Regions from separate parts of the Proteus vulgaris genome, predicted to be linked through region 1. Evidence: predicted binding sites of a transcription regulator. Region 1 holds the regulator's gene; each other region holds the start of a gene.
What was found. The regulator Fur, encoded in region 1, represses iron uptake genes when iron is present. The targets are predictions, from matches to a motif close to ATAATAATGAGAACNACTATCAA.
Positions count from the first base shown of each region.

Region 2: the regulator Fur is predicted to act here: its motif matches at 1,948-1,970, upstream of LW139_RS10510 (TonB-dependent siderophore receptor).
Region 3: the regulator Fur is predicted to act here: its motif matches at 4,128-4,150, upstream of feoA (ferrous iron transporter A).

Region 1 covers NZ_CP090064.1:1,149,217-1,157,350, reverse strand. The annotation lists gene seqA (replication initiation negative regulator SeqA) at 58-609, opposite strand; gene ybfF (esterase) at 1,071-1,853, shown strand; gene ybfE (LexA regulated protein) at 2,057-2,365, shown strand; gene fldA (flavodoxin FldA) at 2,637-3,164, shown strand; gene fur (ferric iron uptake transcriptional regulator) at 3,354-3,800, shown strand; gene LW139_RS05475 (DUF817 domain-containing protein) at 3,879-4,718, opposite strand; gene chiP (chitoporin ChiP) at 5,201-6,595, opposite strand; gene glnS (glutamine--tRNA ligase) at 7,236-8,134, opposite strand, start outside.
Region 2 covers NZ_CP090064.1:2,133,060-2,141,193, forward strand. The annotation lists gene LW139_RS10505 (ABC-F family ATPase) at 210-1,808, shown strand; gene LW139_RS10510 (TonB-dependent siderophore receptor) at 2,052-4,241, shown strand; gene LW139_RS10515 (ABC transporter substrate-binding protein) at 4,251-5,405, shown strand; gene LW139_RS10520 (SUMF1/EgtB/PvdO family nonheme iron enzyme) at 5,408-6,529, shown strand; gene LW139_RS10525 (TonB-dependent siderophore receptor) at 6,641-8,134, shown strand, end outside.
Region 3 covers NZ_CP090064.1:4,133,288-4,141,421, forward strand. The annotation lists gene LW139_RS19540 (glycosyltransferase family 39 protein) at 3-1,475, opposite strand; gene yihI (Der GTPase-activating protein YihI) at 1,664-2,161, shown strand; gene LW139_RS19550 (DUF4026 domain-containing protein) at 2,403-3,848, shown strand; gene feoA (ferrous iron transporter A) at 4,260-4,496, shown strand; gene feoB (Fe(2+) transporter permease subunit FeoB) at 4,545-6,872, shown strand; gene LW139_RS19565 (FeoC-like transcriptional regulator) at 6,892-7,122, shown strand; gene LW139_RS19570 (OsmC family protein) at 7,303-7,773, shown strand; gene bioH (pimeloyl-ACP methyl ester esterase BioH) at 7,817-8,134, opposite strand, start outside.

The DNA of each region.
Region 1 (8,134 bases):
ACATCACAAGCACGCTTTAAACAAAAGCCTTTGCAATGCATCAATTAACAATAGTGGTTAGATAGTTCCACACACCTTATCAATCTCATTCGCAGGGAATTGCATATCCTGCATGATGCTTTGTACCATTGTTCTTTTACGCTCTGTATTGGAGTTAGTAATAACCCAAAATGGCGTGCCTGAAATATGGCGCGGTTTTGTATGACGTCCACTATCGAGTAATGTTTGTTCATCACCAGCAAAATAGATGCGTGTTCGTCCATGTACTGTTTCAGCAGATTGAGTAAAAGTAGCACTATCTAGGCTATATAACGTAGAAAGGATCTGTAAAAAACGATCAACTGATTTTGTTTTTTCTGCATAGCTGTCAGATAACAACAGTTCTCGCATTTCACGGACCGGATTTTTTGCTGGTGTAATCGATTTAGGTTCAGCTTCCTGTTTAATAACAGGTGCTTGTACTGACTCAGTGACAACGACTGGCTGTACGGGCTGTTTGGCATCAAGCTTCAGTAGACGCCTTAAAATATCTGAAGCGCTTTCACCGATATGTCTAGTTTCGCTAGCAATATAGCGGTAAAGTTCGTCATCAATTTCTATCTTTTTCATTGCTACCCAGTACTGTTTTCAAAAAAAAGTAATTAGGATTATAAGATATAATCTTTAAAAACAAAATAGGTAAAATTTCAATAACTTAAAGAAGATCTATACAAGATCCAGCCATTTCAATGGCTAAGCTTGGTATTTATCCTATTGTTTATCTCGGTATCATCTTCTATTCTTTGAACTTATTCAAACAAAGCCTGCTTCAAATACCGCCTTCTCACACTACACCAACCATCAAATAATATAAAATTCTAAATATTTATTTTTGAGCAATATCAAGATTTCAACTTTTTAAATAAGTTTAGAATAAATATCTAGATAATGTCACTTATCTAGTTTTTTATAAATTTCCCTTATCAATTATTTCTGCTCTTAATCACTCACGCATATTATTACGATAAGTTGGCTTAGCACCTTGTGCATGTCATCATAGAAAAAATCGCAATTATTTTTTGGTCATTAACATGAAACTCAATACATTATTAAATTATCAATTACATCAACCTGAAACAGCACCTGCATCCGATTTACCTATTGTTTTGATCCACGGTCTTTTTGGTGACTTAAATAATTTAGGCATATTAGGGCGTGATCTACGCAAAGACCACTCCGTGATCCAAATTGACGTGCGTAATCATGGACATTCTCCTCATAGCGAAAGTATGAACTATCAAGATATGGCACAAGATGTACTTACATTACTTGATAGTTTACATATCTCAAAAGCCATCATTATTGGGCACTCCATGGGGGGAAAAATAGCAATGGCAATGACGGCATTAGCACCAGAGCGAATTGCTCGCATTGTCGTAATAGATATGTCACCTGTAGCTTACAATGTCCGTCGCCACGATAACATTTTTGCGGCACTCGAAGCCGTCAGTAAAGCTCAAGTTACACGACGTCAAGATGCAGTAGAAATTATGAGTCCCTTTATTAAAGAAGAGGGAGTTATTCAGTTTTTACTTAAATCATTTAAAAGTGGTGAATGGCTATTTAATTTATCTGCAATCAAAAATGCTTATTCAGACATTATTGGTTGGAAAGAAGTTCCTGCTTGGAATTATCCGGTGCTATTTATTCGCGGTGGTTTATCACCTTATATATTAGATGAATACCGTAATGATATTGCACGCCAATTTCCGCAAGCTAGCGCTTTTGTCGTAGCAAATACTGGACACTGGGTACATTCAGAAAAGCCTAGCACTGTTATTAACGCTATTCGTCGTTTTTTATCCAAAGCTTAATTTATTGCCTAAAGTGACGCCATTAAGAAAGTAATAATTTAGCTGAATGTATAATTATTGTACTTAATCACGCAATCTGTCGATAAAAAGACCAAATGACAATAGGTTAAACTCAGGAAGCAGTGGCAGGACGCCACTATGTGGGGTATTATTGGGCGTTTCGCAATTTAGTCATTGGTATACGCCCTTTCACAGCAAAATTTATGGCAAAAGAACAAACTGATCGCACCACACTGGATTTGTTCGCAGATGAACGCAGACCTGGGCGACCTAAAACAAACCCGCTTTCTCGGGATGAACAGCTTAGAATTAATAAACGCAACCAATTAAGACGAGACAGAGTCAATGGTTTACGTCGAGTTGAGTTGAAATTAAATGAGGACGCTGTGAATGCACTTAATGAGTTGGCGACTGCAAGAAATGTTAGCCGTAGCGAGCTTATTGAAGAAATATTACTAGAACAATTGGCGCAAAATCACGCCTTGAAAATACATCAAAATGAGAATAGCTAGCAGCTAAACCACACAAATTCGACAGAATTACACTGCTATTTTCGTCAAAATACGTTTTTTAGTTTTCTATTATGAAAACAAGATGTTTATTTTTCACTAGTAATTGTTCAAACACAGACAAATATACTCTAACTATTTTGAAGTGTGGCTAGGTGGTAAGTAAAGGCGTTACTGGTACATACAAAGTATGTAATTAGTACGAATTAACGTAGCCAACAACGCAACAATTTGAAGTATAACGAATATAGAATAAAAGAGGTTATCTCACTTTATGGCAATCATAGGTATATTCTTCGGCAGTGATACCGGCAACACTGAAAATATTGCCAAAATGCTTCAAGAAAGACTGGGGGCTGATAATGCCGAAGTTCATGATATCGCAAAATCCAGTAAAGAAGATATCGAAGCATTTGATATTCTGTTACTAGGTATTCCTACTTGGTATTATGGTGAAGCACAATGCGATTGGGATGACTTTTTCCCAACACTAGAAGATATTAATTTTGACGGTAAGCTGGTTGCACTGTTCGGTTGTGGCGACCAAGAGGACTATGCAGAATACTTCTGTGATGCAATGGGCACAATCCGCGATATTATTGAACCTCGTGGTGCTGTCATTGTGGGTCACTGGCCAACAGAAGGTTACCATTTTGAAGCCTCTAAAGGGCTTGCAGATGATAATCACTTTATCGGCCTTGCGATTGACGAAGACCGTCAACCAGAATTAACCGAAGAGCGTGTTGATGCTTGGGTTGCTCAAATCAAAGAAGAAATGAGCCTAGATGAAATTCTGGGATAAATAAATACTCAATATTGAGAATGATAATTATTCAATGGTGTGCTAAGATAGTGTGATAGGTAGGGGTGTTTATTTTTAAATATCATGCCTATAATCAATAAGGTTATTTATTCACCCGAGTGTTAATGAATCAACCCTATTAGTGAGCACAAAAATTAAATTCACCATTAGCAACAGGATTAAATCCGCATGACCGACAATAATAAAGCGTTAAAAAATGCTGGGTTAAAAGTTACACTTCCTCGCTTAAAGATCTTGGAAGTGCTCCAGGATCCTGAGTGCCATCATGTCAGTGCTGAAGATCTCTATAAAAAACTCATCGATATCGGTGAAGAGATTGGTCTGGCAACCGTGTATCGCGTCTTAAACCAATTTGACGATGCTGGTATTGTTACCCGACATAATTTTGAAGGTGGTAAATCAGTATTTGAATTAACTCAACAACACCATCACGATCATTTAATTTGTCTTGATTGTGGTAAAGTTATCGAGTTTACAGATGATGCGATTGAAGTGCGCCAAAGAAACATCGCTGAACGTCATGGTATCAAGCTTTCCAATCATAGCCTTTATTTATATGGCCACTGTGCTGAAGGCAATTGTAAAGAAGATAGCCACGCACATGATGAGAAATAATTCATTCTGGATAATCTCTCAGTAAAAAAAAGGAACTGTCTACAGTTCCTTTTTATTGCCTAAAATCCGAGGATAACTCTACTTAGCCACACTGATACTGTGTTTAATATGTTTTAAATGAACCACGATAGTAAATGTAACAATGACTAACAGTGACCAAGAGCCCCATTTTCCTGCATGTACAGCAGACCAAGCACCAATTTGGTTAGGATATTGCCATACGCCAAAAAATGTACCGAAATTCTCAGCAAGCCAAATAAAGAAACCTATCAGAACAAAAGCCAATAATAGTGGCATTTTTCGCTCTGTATCATAAGGCGTAAAATAAACCACACTACGGGCATAAAGACCTAAAATAAAGGCAGTTAAATACCAGCGATAATCACCGATAAAGTGATGAGAAAAGAAATTAATATAGATAGCGAGCGCAACCAAAGTTGCCATCCAATAAGGTGGATAATGTTCAATTCGTACTTTTAAAAAACGCCATGCTTGAATTAAATAACTTCCTACCGCGGAATACATAAACCCTGTAAATAAAGGGACTTCCCACAATTTAGTGTAAGCAAAATCAGGGTATTTCCACGATCCAATTGCCGCTGATGTTTTAAATAATTCCATCACAAAACCAACAATGTGGAAAAAACAGATCGCTTTTAATTCATCCCATGTTTCGAGTTTTCCCCATACCATCCATAATTGGAAAGCAATAGCGAGAATAAGTAAAACGTCATAACGAGGTATCCCTAATATTCCTTTACTTGGTGTTACAAATAAAATAAAAAAGAAAAATCCCGCAAATAAACAAGAACGCGCTTCTTTCACACCAAAAAAAAGAAATTCAACAATAAATCGTTTTATACCTTTAAAAGGCTTCAATGGTGGTTCTAATAAAAAATCATCCAATCGCTTTAACATGCTTCTTCCTGAAAACGTGCATTATTAAATAGTATTCAATGCAGAATAATAAATTAAGGAGAGATAAAATGAATGAGAAGAAATTTGCCATAGAATGAAAAAACGCACAAGGATGAAAAGGACGAAAAAGAAAGGATTTAAAAATAAAGGTATTTACCCCCCACTACGATACCCACTCTGACTGCCTTTTAGGGTAAATACCTTACGCAAATTTTGCGAAATAACTGAAGCTCAAGAGATAAACATAACCCACTCACATTTATCTCAGACGACATAACATGACATGACGACTTTACTTCTACTTTTTACTACTGCTGACAACTTCACTTTATTAACGAGGCTAATTTTTGAGAATAATATTTATTCTTTTTAATTTATCCCTACTCTTTCTATTAGTTATTTTTACTTATCGTAATCGTATTTAGCTTTTTATTTTTATTCAGGATAAAGTGCAATTAATACACTTTATCCTCACTCTGATATTAGAAAATAGTAAATGGCATAATTACGTTAAATTTAACGTCTTTTTCATCTTGGAAGATATTACCAAAACCACCTTCATAACTTGGGATATCGGAATGGTTATCATAACGGGTATAATGAAGCTTAAAGAGTGTCCCTTTAGCGCGACCTTCTTGAACCGTATACATAATATCCGCATTCCACGCACTTTCTCTGATGCGCTGACCTTGATCATAAATGGCTTTACCACTTGGTTTAGCATCCCATGCATAAACATAAGAAGTACCTACCGCCCAGCCAGATAGATCCCAATTTTTCAGGTCGTACATTACACCCGCATAAAGTGCTTTTTCACCGTTGGCGTTAAAGTCAGAACGACCATCCCACCACACATCAAGACGACCATTTGATGTCGCCCAACCCGGAGTCATACGTTGTAAGAAATAACCTTGATTACCTTCAGCTTTAACCCATGTTCCTTCTACTTTGAAGTCAAATACATTGTAGGTATAACCAAAAGTCAGTGCTTGTAACCATGCCAGCCCATCATAAACATCATTAACGCCACCACCGGTCACTTTATCTTTAGCACCGTAGAATTGGTAAGACGTTCTTAATGCATTGTCAGCAATTGGGAAATCATAAGAAACTTTACCAAAATACTGATCGATATAACCATCAGCCTGACCAAATGCAGCTTCTAACACAAGGCTGTTTTTAAAATCATATTTGGCGCCGAAAGAGTGAAGATAGCTGATATTCGTTTCTAGATCAGCTTTACGGAAGTTATACATATTCCGATACCATGGTGCTTTGTATTCATCTGTCCACATATAGGAGAAAGATAATTCACCACTTTTATCGAAATCGAAGACTGCACCAGCTTCAGCACCGCGGTAAGTTCCTGGTAAGAAGCTCCAATGTGGACGCAATAAACTTTGGCCTTTAGGTTGAATATACCCACCTTGTGCCCAGAAGTTGCCTAATTTGAATTTCGCAGCTGCTTTATAAACGCTCATACCACTGCGATCGCCAGTCCATTTTTCATCCCAGCGACTTTTTGCATCACTAAAACCGATTTCATTAGGTGCAGCAGGGCCACTATTATTCAATTCAGCCGCACCAAAGGCAGCTAAATCAATACCAATAAAATCACCTAGGTAACCTGATGAGAAGTCTAGATTAGCGTTGAAAGTAGAATGGTGTAGGTTGGCTTTGTATTTACCGTAATCAGGACTATTTGGTGTTAACTCTTTTCTATCACGGTCACGTTGCCAATAAAAAAGACCACCTGTTAAGGTTGAGTCATCAATAAATCCTTCAGCATGAGACATTTTTGCAGGTAGTGCAGTTACAAGCAATGCGCCCATAACGGCAAGTGCCACCCTGCCTGGTTTAGCATGTTGCATAACCATAGCATTGTTTCCTCTTTGACTTTGACTAAAAAAGAAATAAGCACAATGCCTATTTCCAAATATAAAACCCCAAGTGGGGAAAAAACCTAAATTAGGTTAGAAACAGCATATTTTTCGCGACGCGAATTATCAACCAAAAAAAAAGAATTTTTATCAAAATATGACCAAGGGCACATAACTAAATGATCGTTTCATTTTCTTGCTTTTATAAGCTCTCATTAAAAATAAACATAACAAATTGATTTAATTTAATTTTTTAGACTAATCTTTAAACGATATTAGATTTCGTTTTTATTAAAAGGAATAATAAGTAGTGCTTATAAATAATCTTTTTTAACGTTGTAAAATATGTGCTTTAAATCACACTTTTCTTACTACAGTCTTATTGAATGAAATGTTATGAAAAAACGGAAGAATAAAGTGATAACAAGTTAATTATTTCAAATGAAATAAATAAAAAGTTATCGTTTGGAATGAAAAACTTGAGATTAATTGATCCTAAAAGAATAAATACTAAATATAAATAGATGAAAAATTGTACAAAATTAGAAAAAAACAGATAAAAAAATGCTCGATAACTAATTACCGAGCATTCTATTAATTTTGGTGCTAACTATTGCGACTCAAAATAAGGTTTAAATCAACCTTGTTGAGAAATCTTAGCCCAAGTGTCACGTAAGCCTACTGTACGGTTAAACACTAACTTATCCGCTGTTGATAGCTTATCAGCACAGAAGTAGCCTTCACGCTCAAATTGATACGCTTTTTCGATAGCTGCATCTTTTAAGCTACGTTCAACAAAACCTTCACGAATAACTAAAGATTCAGGGTTAATTGTTGATAAGAAATCATCTTCTGCCGCTGGGTTTGGTACGCTAAACAGACGGTCATACAGACGTATTTCAGCAGGAACAGCATGTGGAATACTTACCCAGTGAATAACACCTTTTACTTTACGACCATCAGCAGGATCTTTATTTAAAGTCTCAGCATCATAAGTACAGTAAATGGTCGTAATTTCGCCTTGTTCGTCTTTTTCGACACGTTCTGCTTTAATCACATAAGCATTACGTAAACGGACTTCTTTACCTAGCACCAGACGTTTATATTGGCGGTTTGCTTCTTCTTTGAAGTCAGCACGATCAATATAAATTTCACGGCTAAATGGCACTTCACGCGTTCCCATTTCCGGTTTATTAGGGTGATTCGGCGCAGTTAAAATCTCTTCGCCTTCTGGCATATTTTCAATCACTAAACGAACTGGATCGATAACAGCCATTGCACGAGGTGCATTTTCGTTTAAATCATCACGAATACAAGATTCTAATGCAGCCATTTCAACATTATTTTCTTGTTTCGTTACACCAATACGTAAACAGAATTCACGAATAGAGTCTGCAGTATAACCACGACGACGTAAGCCTGAAATGGTTGGCATACGAGGATCATCCCAACCATTGACGATGTTTTCTGTCACAAGCTGATTCAGCTTACGCTTTGACATCACAGTATATTCAAGGTTAAGACGAGAGAATTCAT
Region 2 (8,134 bases), 980 kb from region 1:
TATCAACACAATTAGCTTAAGAGATAACCTATGTGTTATCTCTTTTTTCTTGCTTTTATTGTGGTCAATAACTCACATTATGATGAGTTTTCTGCTCACAATGAAATTTCCTCAATAGACATTTGTCACTTTACTGTCTTAATGGGGGTAACTTGTGGCATAATGCGGCCCCATTACCTTTTGTCATTCACTAATAATGAGTATTCGTCTTGTTAATCAGCAATAATATCACTATGCAGTTTGGCTCGAAGCCACTGTTTGAAAACATTTCTGTCAAATTCGGTGGCGGAAATCGCTATGGTTTAATCGGTGCTAACGGTAGCGGTAAATCAACCTTTATGAAAATTTTAGGTGGCGATTTAGTGCCAAGTAGCGGTAACGTATTTCTTGATCCTAATGAGCGCCTTGGTAAATTAAAACAAGACCAATTTGCTTATGAAGAATATACAGTGCTTGATACTGTGATTATGGGGCACACTGAACTTTGGGAAGTTAAACAAGAGCGCGAACGCATCTATAACTTACCAGAAATGAGTGAAGAAGATGGCTTACGAGTTGCCGATCTGGAAGTAAAATTCGGTGAAATGGACGGTTATACCGTTGAATCTCGTGCTGGCGAATTGTTATTAAATGTAGGCATTCCATTAGAACAACATAATGGCCCTATGAGTGAAGTCGCACCAGGTTGGAAATTACGTGTGTTATTAGCGCAAGCCCTATTCGCTGATCCGGATATTTTGTTACTGGATGAACCGACGAATAACTTGGATATTGATACTATTCGTTGGCTTGAACAAACGCTAAATGAACGTAACAGTACCATGATCATTATTTCCCATGACCGTCACTTCTTAAATATGGTCTGTACGCACATGGCTGACCTTGACTACGGTGCATTAGCCGTTCATCCAGGTAACTATGATGAATATATGTTTGCTGCAACCCAAGCGCGTGAACGTTTATTAGCGGATAATGCGAAGAAAAAAGCACAGATTAATGAATTACAATCTTTTGTAAGTCGTTTCAGTGCTAATGCATCTAAATCACGCCAAGCAACCTCTCGTGCTAAGCAAATTGAAAAAATTCAATTAGCTGAAGTTAAAGCATCAAGTCGCCAAAACCCATTCATCCGCTTTGAACAAGAGAAAAAATTATTCCGTAATGCGCTTGAAGTGGAAAATATCTCTAAAGGCTATGATGATAATGCCCCACTGTTTAAAGACGTCAATATGATGCTTGAAGTGGGCGAAAAAGTTGCCATTCTAGGTAATAACGGTGTGGGTAAATCGACGATGATTAAAACATTAGTCGGTGAATTAACACCAGATACAGGCCGTTTAAAATGGTCTGAAAACTCAAATATCGGTTATTATGCACAAGATCATGCAACTGATTTTGAAGTAGATATGACCGTATTTGATTGGATGAGCTTATGGATGAAACCAGAAGACGACGAACAATCTGTACGTAGCGTATTAGGTCGTTTACTGTTCTCTCAAGATGACTTGAAAAAATCAGTTCAAGTTTTATCTGGTGGTGAAAAAGGCAGAATGTTATTTGGTAAGCTGATGATGCAAAAACCAAACATTCTGATTATGGATGAGCCAACCAACCACTTGGATATGGAATCTATTGAATCACTGAATATGGCATTAGAACTTTATCAAGGTACTCTGATTTTTGTTTCTCATGACCGTGAATTCGTAAGTTCATTAGCAAATCGTATTATTGAAATTACACCTGAAAAAGTGACTAATTTCCAAGGTACTTATGATGAGTTCCTTGCCAAAAAAGGTGTTACACTTTAATTTCACAGCAGAATTAAAGTAATAAACAAACAAAGGCTTGATAACTATTTATCAGGCCTTTTTTATTGTAATCAAAAGATCCCGATAATTTCGCCCTCCTATTTTTATTTCATTTATGACTCATTCTATTTTTACGGCAATACAAATATAAATGATTATCATTTATATTGACTGACAGTCAGTCGTTAGTGTATGTTACCGACCACGAGTCAATCATGGTTTATTTCATTTTTTGGGATCATTATGTTGCTACTACCTCAAACAATACATTGTCCAAATAAGCAATTAAAAAATTATTGGAAATGTGGCTATTCTTTTGTTTTACCGACATTAATTTCACTAAGCGTGATGTCACCTTCTTTCGCATCAGAAAATATTGAAAAAATTATTGTTACTTCTGCGCCAAGTTCGTCGTCTGATGCACAACCTTACGGATATGTTGCAAAACAACAGACAACGGCAACTAAAAGTGATGCCACTTTATTAGAAGCACCACAAATGGTTTCTGTTGTTAATCGTAGCCAGCTAGATAACTTGCCCTCTGAATCTATTAGTCAAGCATTACGTTATAGCTCAGGGGTTGTGAGTGAAAAATTTGGCGCTTTTGGAAGCGGTATTGATTATTCAAAAATGCGCGGATTTGATGCTGATTATTATTTAGATGGCTTAAGAATGCTTGGTAATAGTGGTATTTGGGCGCCACAGATTGATAGTTGGAGTTTAGAAAGTATTGAAGCCGTACATGGCCCGGCATCTGCCTTATATGGACAAGGTGGTGCAGGTGGCGTGATTAATATGACATCGCGTCGCCCTTCCGCAGAAACGCAACACCAAGTGCAATTACAAGCGGGTAATAATAAAAATCATGGTATTAAATTTGATACCACATCAGCTCTTAATGAGGATGAAACATGGTTATATCGTGTTTCAGGGTTAGCGCTTGAACAAGAGTCGCAAATTCCCTCTTCTCGTCAAACTCGTTTTCTTATTTCACCGGCTATCACTTGGAAACCGAATGATGCACTGAGTTGGACAATATTGGGACAATATCAAAAAGAGCCTCGCCTAGGTTACTACAATACGCTACCGGCTCAAGCATTAGGTTTATTACCGAATCCTAATGGTAAAGTTGATCCTAATCGAAATTATAATAATCAAAGTCATGATAATTCACATCGTAAACAACAGTCGTTAACTTCATTGTTTGAATATGAATTGTCCCCACAGTGGCAATTTAAGCAAAACACTCGTTTTATGAAGGTTGATACGGAAATAAGCCGTGACTATACCCGTGGTTTTTTACCTGGTGATCGCTTATTAACTGCGGTTTATCAGGAAGCACCAAGTAAATCAGAAACATGGGTAACTGATTCACAATTAATTGGTAAATTAGCAACATGGGATATCAATCATACTGTGATGGCTGGTTTTGATTACCAGCATGGCTATATGACAAAAGATTGGTGGGGCTCACAAACGGTTAGTTTTGATCCGTGGGCATCACATCACAAGCCTGATTTTGAGCCTTACCCGGTTTCTCGTACTTCCACAAAACAACAATTTGATCGCTATGGATACTACTTACAAGATCACTTGCGTTGGCAGCAATGGAATTTATTACTCAGTGGCCGTTATGACAGTGCGGACTTAGATACACATAATCAAATATCAGGTACGACACAGCAAAGCCATAACACAGCATGGAGTCATCGTGTTGGTTTAAGTTATCAATTTAATAATGGGTTCTCACCATGGATAAGTACATCTGATAGTTTTGATCCTGTATTGGGCACTGATGCAGATGGAAAAGCTTTTATTCCAATGAAATCAAAACAATATGAAGCAGGCGTTAAATATCAAAATCCTGAGTTAACACAACTGGTTAGTGTTTCTGTATATCAATTAACCCAAGAAAATGTCACAACACATAATCCTAGAAATCCTGATTATTATCAGCAATCAGGTGAAATTCGTTCTCGTGGACTTGAGTTTGAAAGTAAATTAGTGCTAACGCCACAAGTTAATATGATGCTCAATTATGCCTATCTTCATAATATTGTGACATCGACTAGCGATCCAACCACCTTAAATAAACATCCTGTTCAAGTACCTACTCATACGGGATCTGCATGGATAGATTATCGTTTCCATCAGCCTTATTTAGACGGTGCATTATTAGGTGCGGGTGTCCGTTATTTAGGTTCAACTTACGGCGATAATACAAATACATTTAAAGTACCCGCAGTATGGTTAGGGGATGTGAGTTTCCGCTACCAATTATCGGCAATTAATCGTGAATTACAGGGTTTAGAATTAGGATTAACTGTCAGCAATATCACGAATAAATCCTATGTTTCTAGCTGTACTAGTTCGACTTATTGCAGTGTGGGAAGCGACCGTGTTGTGCTTGGTGTCCTCAATTACTATTTTTAGGAAATGAACATGGATAACTATCGACGTTCATTACTAAAAGGTGCCAGTGCATTATCGTTACTATTAGCAAGCCCTTTTCCTGTTTATGCAAAACCAAAACAGAGAGAAATCGTTGACATTCTGGGAAGAGAAATTGTATTACCACAAGAATTAACACGTATTTATGTGGCAGATAGTGGGTTATTTTTACTTTATGCTTCATTAAATGAAGGCGCTCTTTATGAGCGCCTTATCGGGATGCCTTCTGCATTTCGTACCGCCGACTTAAGTTTATATCATCAATATACGCGAGCATTCCCCCAATTATTGGCATTACCTGAATTTACGGCTATGTCGAGTGGGCATTTTAATAGTGAGAAACTTATCGCGCTAAAACCTGATGTCATTATTGTGGCGGTTGGAACTTATCGTGCAATTAGTGTTAATGGTGTGCTGGATTTATTAACGAAAGCGAATATTCCTGTTGTGGTGTTTGATTTGAGTATCGACCCACTTAATAACACGCCAATTAGCACATCTATTATGGGGAATTTACTGGGTAATATTTCACAAAGCCAAGCCATGAATCAATTTCGTGAAAAACAACTCACTTATATTTCTCAGCAATTAGGAAAAAAAACATTTAAACGCCCTAATGTGTTATTTGAACGAGCAGCGGGCTTTACACCTGAGTGTTGTCTTTCTTATGGCAATGGCAGTATGGGACAAATGCTACAAAATGCAGGTGGGCAAAACTTAGGTTCAGAATATATAAAAGGCACTTATGGGGTTTTGAACCAAGAAACGGTGATTTATGCCAAACCCGATAAAATTTTTTTAACAGGGGCTGATTGGAGTGGCTATAACCCGTCAGGTGATTGGATTAACTTAGGGCCTGGTGCAAATTTAGATTTGGCAAAACAGCAACTTGAAATTTTAATGCAACGGCTTGCCTACAAAACACTCGATGCGGTTAAAAATAAACAAGTATATGCCCTTTGGCATTCATTTTATGACAGCCCTTTTGGTTTTATTGCAATCTTACAAATGGCTAAATGGCTACACCCTGATCGCTTTTCTCACCTCGATGTAGACACTATTTTTTATGATTACCATACTCAATTTTTACCTGTGAAATGGGAAACGGGCTATTGGGTAACATTACTTGATCAAGATAAGGAATAATCATGTTTGATATCTATTCACCCGATCCTTTACGGGCAAAAGTTGAGTCACAGTCAGCAGGAAAAAGAACTATTTTATACTCAGCAAAAGGCCAACCTAACTATATGTACGTTGTTCCTTATTTTCGATTAAATGAGGTATCAGATAATCTTGATGATACTATTCACTCTGCATTTATTGTAAATGAAAAAGTTAAGAATGGATTTTTCTATGCGTGTTACCCCGCTTCATTGCATCAAGGTGAGTTGTTAAGTTTGCCTAACCAAAAACCGGCGACATTATTAGATTTATTGAGTTTTCAGCAATATGCACAACATACAGGGCGGGGATTTCATTTAAGTACCCATGCAGAATGGGCTGCTTTAATGCTGTGGTGTCGCCACCACAATATGATTGAAGATGGCAATACAGATTATGGACGAAGTTTTCTTCATCCAGAGCAATCTGTTAATCGCGTTGATGGTAAAGAAGCTGGTGATACTGACTTTACTACAGGTGATCCCACGACAATAACAGGACCGCAATGGTCGAATTGGTATCATGATAATAGTGAGTTTGGTATTAGTGATTTATGTGGCAACCTTTGGGAATGGCAAAGCGGTATGCAATTAAATGCCGGAGAAATACAGATAATTAAAGATAATGATTCAGTATTCTGTGGTGATCCCTCTGTAACAGAGCAATGGCATTCAATAGCATTATCAACGGGGCAATTATTGCCCATCAATCATCCCGATAGCGCAAAATACGATGCCCCTTCAGATCATTGTGACAAAAATGCAGGCACTCCCATTTTATCAACTTCAATAAAACACTATAACGGCACACCAACAGATAATGGTTATCCTGCGGGATTAATGGATGGTGATTTTAATGCAATAACAGCAGAAAATAGTATTGAAATACCTACATTATTTAAAGAATTAGGATTATATCCAGCAATAAACCAACAGGACAATGATCAGGTTTATTTACGAAATTATGGTCAACGCTCTTTAATGCGCGGAGGGGCTTGGTATTCACAACAAGCTGCAGGTATGCGAACTTTGTGTTTAAGCCACAATGCATCACATCGCAGCACTTCTGTCGGTGGTCGCCTTGCTTGGATTGATACAACCAGTTAATTAATCTAAAAAATTATTATTTATAGACATTTTTGCATAAATTAATTTACCTTAGTATCGATTGCATGAATAATAGTGCTAATAGTAATCATTATTATTCGGTGGCTTATTGTGATTAATCTTTATGCATTTAAATTAAAACCGGTGGCATTGCTCTGTTCTGCCACCCTTCCTTTTGTTTTGGCTACACAGGCTTTTGCAGAAGAAGCAGTAAAGACAGAACAAGTAGAAAAGCTTGTCGTTAGTGCTCAAGCATTAAAAGTAAATACTAGTTTGCAAGAAACGCCTAAATCCGTTTCTGTCATTTCTCAAAAAGATCTCGAAATACATGCGCCTCAAAAACTTGATGAAGCTTTACGTTATACGTCAGGTGTCGTTTCTCAACCCTTTGGTGCCGATAACGATACTGACTGGCTTCGTGTGCGCGGTTTTGAAGCTGCAACGTATTTAGATAACAGTCGTCTCTTTCGTGATGGTTATTATACATGGCTACTTGAACCTTATGGTTTTGAACAAATTGAAGTTGTAAAAGGTGCTTCAGCTGTATTATTTGGTGAATCTACACCTGGTGGTGCTGTTAACGTAGTACAAAAGAAACCCAGCTTTAAACCCCAAAATGAAGTATTTCTTGAAGTTGGAAATAATGATCAACGTGGGTTAGGTTTTGATGTTTCAAGTGCCACGGATGATAAACGTGTGCGCTATCGCCTTGTTGGGTTAATGAAAAAATCAGACGGAGAATTATCTCACACAGATAGTGAGCGTATTTATCTGGCACCAAGTGTTGCGATTAACTTGACTGACGATACATCATTGACGTTTATGGCAACTTATTTGCATGATGATGGCACACCAACTAACCCGTTCTTTCCTGCCGCAGGCACTTTGATTTCATCTCCTTTTGGTAAAATTAAGCCTTCAACAAATTTAGGTGAACCAGGTTACGATAAGTATAAACGTACTCAAATTTCAGCGGGTTATTTATTAGAAAGTAATATCAATGATGTTTGGCGTTTTTCTCAACGTCTAAATTATGATTATAACGATCTGTTATTGCGTAGCGTTTATGCCTTCCCTAATTCAGATATTACCGCAACAGAACTGAATCGTGGCATCGTTTTCCGTGATGGTAAAAACCAAAGTATCTCTTTTGATAATAATGTTGTTGGTGAATGGGATACAGATAATTTCGAGCATACATTATTAGCGGGTGCTGAATTGCAATATCACCAAACTAAAGGTGATGAACAAGATAATTACAATTTTGGTACGATTAATCCGTGGAACCCTGTTTACGGTAAATATATTCCTCTTGATCCTGCTAATAATGTCAATCGCACCATCGACAAAACACAATATAGCCTTTATTCACAGTATCAAACCAAATTTGATAGTCGCTGGGTTGCAGTAGCCGGTGTACGTCAAGATTGGGTAAAAACAGAAAATAAAGCACAAACAAAAAATGAGGACAAATCACGTACCGATAGTGAGTTTAGCCTCAATGCAGGATTAATGTATCTAGCCGATAATGGTCTCTCTCCTTATGTGAGCTATTCTGAGTCTTTTGAGGTGATGAGCACTATCGACCCTGCGACGAAAGATCTG
Region 3 (8,134 bases), 1.4 Mb from region 1:
TTCTACTTTTCCTTATGAGTGCTTGGAGCCACAAATGCAATACAAACGGGCTCTGCAATAGCATTTGGCTCAGAACGAAACATTATCTCTTGAGTATCAACTATTTTTAAACTTGGCCAGTATTTTAATCCTTTATCAAAAGAGGCTTTTTCACAGTAATAGCCCACTTCGCTAATCAATACGACGCCTTTTTCTTCTAATTGTTGAAGCGTGATATGCCGATTATAGATATTAGGTGGTTGCACATTTTCTTCTAATATCCAAGGCTGTGAAGATAGAGGCCTATCTTTACCATAAAAAGTTACCCATTCATGCATATATTCACCACCCACATACGCTAACGGGGTGTGATAATGTTGATGCCAAGCTTGTTCAACCTCTTGCACAAATGTTTTGATACCAATAAATTTTTGACCCGCATTACGCACATTAGCTGCTTGTACGACGGTATAGCCAGAAACAACCAACATGCCAAACACACCTAAACCGTACAATACACCACGCAATGAACGCTTAGGCATGACACTAATTGAACCCACAAAAAGTGCAGTCGCTATCGACATAAATGGCTGTAACCACTCCGTAATACGGCCACCTTCATGAAAGCTAAACCAAGTAAAAATAATTGCTAATGGGAATAACAAAATAAAATTCAATAATTGGCTATCTGGAGATGCAGACCAACTTAATCGACCACCATAAAGACGTAATATTGCCCACATCAAGATAATAGGATAAAAAACCGTCAGTGCAGCACGCGTTGTACGCAAATTAAAACGGCTCTCTATTTGAGAATCAACCCATTTAAACGCGGCAAAGTCGGTTTGCCATAACCAAATAAAATTAGGGATAACAAAAGCAAACCAAATCGCAATCGCCAAATAAAAATAAGGTGAACGATAGCTCACTCGCACTTTAGGGACAAATAGGCTTAATAAGAAGACAGAACCCATAAAAGCTAGTGATGAGTATTTCCCCATTGTGGCAATACCCATAACAATAGCAAAGCCAATCCAATATTTTTGATTGTCATTGATTGCACAGAGGAAAAAATAAAGAGCCCAAGCCCAGCAACCGACTAGAATATAGTTATCGTTATAAGGGATAATATCGAAGTTAATAATGCCAGATAAATTAAGCCCTAACATGGCAAACCATGCAAGATTAGTGTTGCGTGTCAATTTATAAGCTAAATTCCAGACACCTAATAACCCAATGGCAATCACAATAAAGTGGATAAAATACCAATAAAAGCTAAAATCGACACCGCCATAAATAGCAGGTGATATTATAAAGCCAACAAACCAAGGATTTTTAGGGGAACCCCAACCTCCATTGGTGCCCCAATTGACCGCTTCTACGGCATCATAAGGCACCGTAGGGTCAAAAAGATAGCTGACTAAGATCCACAGTGCCGCATAGCCAATAACCCACCAATATACCGGTTTACGCAATTGCGCAGATGATAATGTCATAATAAATAGAAAGTTAAGTTGATAAATTTAATTTTGTTATTAAAGAATGTCACAACACAGTAAAGTATAGTGAAATGAACCGCACATTGTACGTGAGCAAAAATTAAATTGTCTTAAATTTGCGCTTTTATTGAAAATTTGTTTCTGATAGATTGCGCAACCAAGAAGATCACTACCGAGTTACCATTATGAATATGATTAAAAGAAAGCCCGCAGCAAAAACACGTAAAAAAACACGTGAAGAGCTGAACGCGGAAGGACGTGAACGCAAACGTCAAAAGAAACACCGCGGCAATCCTGCTGGTAACCGTCAGCAGGAAATGGAAAATAAAAACCAAACTAAAAATACAGCACCGAAAGATCCACGTATTGGTAGTAAAAAACCAATCCCTCTGATTGTCGGTGATGCACCTAAAGTGACGAAGAAAAAACCCGCGCCAGTCAAAGCAGAGCCGGTTCGTTTAACACCTGAACAAGAATTAGACTTGTTAGAAAACGATGCTCGTTTAGATGAATTACTGTCTCGCCTTGAAAATGGTGAAAAACTTAATGCTGAAGAACAGGCTTATACTGAGAAAACCCTTGATCGCATTGACGAATTAATGGTTGAACTTGGTATTGAGTTTGAAGATGATGACGATGAAGAAAAAACTGAAGACATCATGCAATTACTGAAAGGTAAATAATCAAAAGGCTAATCATTTTCTTTGATTATCTTACATCTAATGGATATCAATAAATTATTGATATCCATTAATTTTTATATACGATCTATTTTTTCATATTTGATTTATGTTTGAAAATACCCTTTTCTTGTGATGACATAAACAAACCTATCAAGCTCAGATAACTCCGCCTATTCCTCTCTTATCATCCCTGATATTCTATTTTTCTATCTTTAATATAAATATACGAGTGATAAGAAATATGGATAACAGACAGCAGTACTTAGATATCGCAGCCGGGCAAGGAGAAAAAGTGCCCTCTCGTATAGTGGCTTTTCCTGCACAGCCACTAAACTATGCACTTATTGAGCAACGCCTAGAAGAGCAGACGGATTATACTGATGGTGAAATCAATTATCTGAGTGAAAATATTGATGATGGTTTTTTCTATCGTTGCCAACATGGCGATAATGAATTGCATTTTTTTGTCTGTCTTTACCCTAGAGATGAAGATTATGAAATACGCCCAATGTATTCAACAGATGAACTTACCCCGCAATTATTAGCGCACGCAAATGCCACAACTCAAGATTTATTATTAGAAACGCTATTTACTGAGGCGTTGCATCCCTTAGCAAGTTACCGCCATCAACTGAATTTTCTAAATATCATTGCTCCTGAAATGGTTTTGGCATTAGATGAATCAGCAGCAGGTAAAGCCTTATCACCAGAGTGGATCCGCTTTCAATTAGAAACCCCCGATCTCTATCCTGAAGTAGAAAGCTTATATGTTATTCATGCTGTCTATGACACAGAAAATGATCCACCAACCATGTTTTGGTTCCATACTCATGGGCTCGCACGCTGTGGCTTAACTGAAGTCGATTTAGTTATTCCAAGTATGCTTGAATCTTACTATGGTATCCCTGATCTCTTCCGCTGCTTTGTTAACAACAGTATTAATCATCGCCAAATCGAATTTGGTGAACCAATGCTTTGTGGGCAAACATCATCAGGTTTAGAGTATCTTGTTGCCTTACCTTTTGAAGAAGGTATCCGCCATATTAATCAATCAACACCTCTCGAAAACCTTAGATCTTTAGAAGAGATGCGTTACGACACTGAAGGCGCACCAAACGGCGTTTTCTTAGGTGATCTAGCCGATCGTGACGAGTATCACCAACACCCTTCATCTATGCTATTTAGAACCAATGAAGAAAATCCTGTTTTAGAAACCTTCTTTAAAGGTTATGAAGAGCAGCAAGCAATGATGCTACTACGTAGCAATGAAGAAACCTATGAAATGTCTGAAAAAGCCAAACGACGCTGGGAATACTTTGTTTCTATGTTTGATAACTACAATCAACCCCCCGTCGAAAAAAAGAACGGTTTTCTTTCGAAATTATTAGGTAAAGAAAAACCCGAAGAGACCGAAAATCCTTGGCAATTTATGATCAAATTCGGTATTCCTTATGGTGAAGAGGAAGAAAAAGAGCTTGAACATATGTGGTTTGTGCCACAGTCTCGTGATGGTGACACTGTTTATGCCAAATTACTCAACGTGCCATTTTATGTTAGAGAGATGCAAGAAGGTGAAATTTATCCCATCAATATAGATTTAATTACTGATTGGGTCGTTTCATTCGAAGATGATAGTTATACCCCTAACAATATTTACCAGCTTTTTAGCCACCAGCAAACTCACTAATTAGCTAACAATCTCACGCCCTTAATGCGGGTTTCTTATTTAATTATGATGAGAAACCCGTTTTTAAATTTCAGTAAAATCTACTTTCATCTGGTGACCAGTTAATATTATTAATTGATTGTTATTTTGTTGCTACATTGACATCTCAACTCTTCACATTTTGTTTTTGTCTAGTAACAGATAGAGAAAACAGTCTGATTTCCTCCCAATATCTTTTCTCTGGTTGATTTAAATCAAGTGTGGATAAGTGTAGAGTAGGCTAAATTATACCCAATAAAGATAATTATAATTCTCATTAGCATTAAAAATATTTATTATAATTATCCTGACTCTTATTATGTGAATTTTTATATACGTTAATAATTATCAGTATCATTATTTTTTGTATCAATATTCGTGGAAGAACGATTTATGTCACTGATCCCAAATCACAGTTATAAAATCTTGAGCTACTCACCTCAGATTAGCCCTGCATACAGGCAAAAATTATTATCTTTAGGTATGTTGCCTGGCGCTGTGTTTAACGTTATTCGTATCGCACCACTGGGTGATCCTATTCAAATAGAAACGCACCGAGTATCCCTCATTTTGAGAAAAAAAGATCTCGCACTTATCAACCTTAGCGAAGTGGTTCATAACGAAAAATAATCGTTATTTCTCATTCAACCAGGCAAGACAACTATTGGCACCACTATTATGACTCCTCTCACTATAGGCCTTATCGGCAACCCCAATGCTGGTAAAACAACACTTTTTAATCAGTTAACAGGCTCTCGCCAGCGCGTAGGTAACTGGGCGGGTGTGACGGTCGAACGCAAAGTTGGTCGTTTCACAACGACAAATCATAAAATTGAGCTCGTCGATTTACCCGGCACTTACTCTTTAACGACAATCTCAGAACAGACATCACTTGATGAGCAAATTGCCTGTCATTTCATTTTAAGTAATGAAGCAGACATGCTGATTAACGTTGTTGATGCCTCTAATCTTGAACGTAACCTTTATTTGACATTACAACTTCTTGAGTTAGGCATTCCCTGCATTGTGGCATTAAACATGCTCGATATTGCAGAACATCAAGATATGCAAATTGATATCAAAGCATTGTCTGAACAACTGGGTTGCCCTGTTATTCCAATGGTTTCAACTAAAGCATCGGGAATGGATAAGCTCAAAGAAGCGATTGATACTTTCCCTGCTGAAAAGAAAAAACCACAAGAACTACTAACGTCTTACCCATTATGGTTACTTAATGAAGTCGAGGCACTCGCTGAAAAAATTAATCATGATGAGTTTAATTTACAGCAACGCCGTTGGATGGCATTACAGTGTTTGGAAGGGGATATTTATACCCATCAACGTGCTCAAGTTACCACCGAAGATATCAAAGCAATTCGTCAGCGAATTCAAGATGAGCACAATAATGAACCAGAATTAGTCATTGCGGATGCCCGTTATCAAAATATTGAGCGCATCTGTCATACTGTGATTAATATGGAATCTATTAAGCCAAACATCCTGACTCAAAATATCGATAAAGTGATATTAAACCGTTGGTTAGGTGTACCTATCTTCCTGTTTGTCATGTATTTAATGTTCGTTTTGGCGATTAACATCGGTGGTGCATTACAACCTGCTTTTGAGGGAGGTTCTGAAGCCATCTTTATCCATGGTATTCAATGGATTGGTGCAACTTTTAACTTCCCAGAATGGTTAACCATTTTCCTTGCACAAGGTGTCGGTGGTGGTATCAATACTGTTCTTCCACTCGTGCCACAAATCGGGATGATGTACCTCTTCTTATCCATCCTTGAAGATTCAGGTTATATGGCTCGCGCCGCATTTGTTATGGATAGATTGATGCAGGCTTTGGGTCTGCCGGGTAAATCATTCGTACCGCTGATTGTCGGCTTTGGTTGTAACGTGCCATCCATTATGGGTGCGCGCACCCTCGATGCTCCAAGAGAACGATTAATCACAGTATTAATGGCACCATTTATGTCTTGTGGTGCTCGTTTAGCTATCTTTGCGGTATTTGCGGCGGCCTTCTTCGGTAAAAACGGTGCCAGTGTTGTTTTCTCACTTTATCTTTTAGGTATTGTGGTTGCTATCCTCACAGGCTTACTGCTAAAACACACCATTATGCGCGGTGAAGCGTCACCTTTCGTGATGGAACTGCCTGTTTATCACATTCCTCACCTAAAAACGTTACTCATGCAAACATGGCAACGTCTAAAAGGTTTCGTGGTACGTGCAGGTAAAGTCATCATTATTGCCAGTATGTTTATCGGTGCATTAAATAGCTTTACCTTCTCAGGTAAACCTGCCGATAACATCAATGACTCTGCTTTGGCATCGGTCAGTAAAGTGATCACTCCATTATTACAACCTATTGGTGTTCATAACGATAACTGGCAAGCAACGGTAGGCTTAGTAACAGGGGCGATGGCAAAAGAAGTGGTTGTGGGAACATTAAATACCCTTTATACCGCGGAAAGCATTGTGAACGAGCCTTTTGATCCTGAAGAATTCGATCTTTGGGGTGAAATTAGTGACGCCTTTGGTGAAACGTGGGATAGCTTAAAAGAGACCTTTACCCTAGCTGCACTTTCTAATCCAATTGAAGCAAGTAAAGGCGATGGTGAAATGGATACCGGCACTATGGGTACCATGGGGGCTAAATTTGGCTCTGGCATTGCTGCATACAGCTATTTAATCTTTGTTTTACTGTATGTCCCTTGTGTTTCAGTAATGGGTGCTATTGCTCGTGAAACAAGCCGTGGCTGGATGACCTTCTCTATTCTTTGGGGATTAAATATTGCTTACTCATTGTCAGCGCTGTTCTATCAAGTCGCAACCTTTAGTGAGCATCCGCAAAGTAGTGGCATAACCATTGCTGCCGTGGTGATCTTTAACTTAATTCTATTTATCTTGTTGCGTAATGCTCGTAGTCGTCTAACAATTAACTTAAGCAATAAGCCTTCATTGGCTAAACAATGTTGTTCAAAAGGTAGTTGTCACTAAGTGACAAAGGAAAGTTCAGATGGCCAGTTTGATAGAAGTACGTGATTGTATCGCCCTTAATGGTCGAGCCGATGCCCGTCTTATCAGCCATCAACTCAATATGCCTGAACCGTTGGTGCAAGCAATGTTAGAGCGGCTCACATTGATGGGTAAACTTCAAGAAGTCGATGTTGAAGAGTGTCTTACGGGTAGCTGTAAAAGTTGCCCTGAAGCCACTGCCTGCCAGACAAAGCTTTATCAATTAACCTAACAAATTGATAAATGCCATTATAAAAACCCTTACTTTATGTAGGGGTTTTTATCTAATGCTTAAGATGAATCATTTTCATCTTCCTATTTAATGATTTACTTTCCTAACTATCACGGCATAATCCTTTAGTATAGACGTAAAGACGTCTGTTATTACTTCACTTTATAAGAATATAAAATTATGCCAATAACTGAATTTTCATCGACCATTACGACCGGCAAACAAGGCGGATTACAGATGCAATGTGCATCACGCCAGTTTCAATTTTTACTTGATGAACCTTTGTCATTAGGTGGAAAAGACAGTGCAATGAATCCTGTTGAAGCATTATTAGGTACATTAGGGGCTTGTAAGGGGATTGTCGCCAAAAGCTTTGCGCGTATGCATAAAATTAATCTCAACGATATTCGCATTGAAGTTAAAGGTGAATTAGATACCGATGGTTTTACGGGAAAAAATAAAGAGGCCAAATTGGGCTTTAGTAAAATTACGACACATTTTTTTATTCAAGCCGATAATAGCGAAGAAGAGATTGCTGCATTTATCGCTTTTATTGAACGCACTTGCCCTGTTTTTGACACTATTAAAAATCCACCGATTTGTGAAACATCTTATAGTGTCGAAAACCACATTGAAAATATAGCGTTATAAACTCTCAGAACTGCCCTCAAATATGGGCAGTTTTGGGTGATAACTATGATGTTATTTCACAAGCTTCAATTAACGCTTGAGCAAATTCATCAGGATGTGAAATAAACGGTGCATGAGCCGCATTACGGAAAATAACAGACGGTGAATGTGGATAAAAAGTATCTAATAATCCGGCCACTTTTCGAGGAACTAAACCGTCTAAATAACCGTAAAAACGAATAAAAGGACAACTCAACGTTTTCAATTCTTCTCGTAAATCCTCAGTACGCAAAATTTCCAATCCACCATTAAGCACTTCAACAGAAGGGAGTGGTTGTTCTAACACCACTGATTTTAATGCTTTCATATCTTCACGGGCACT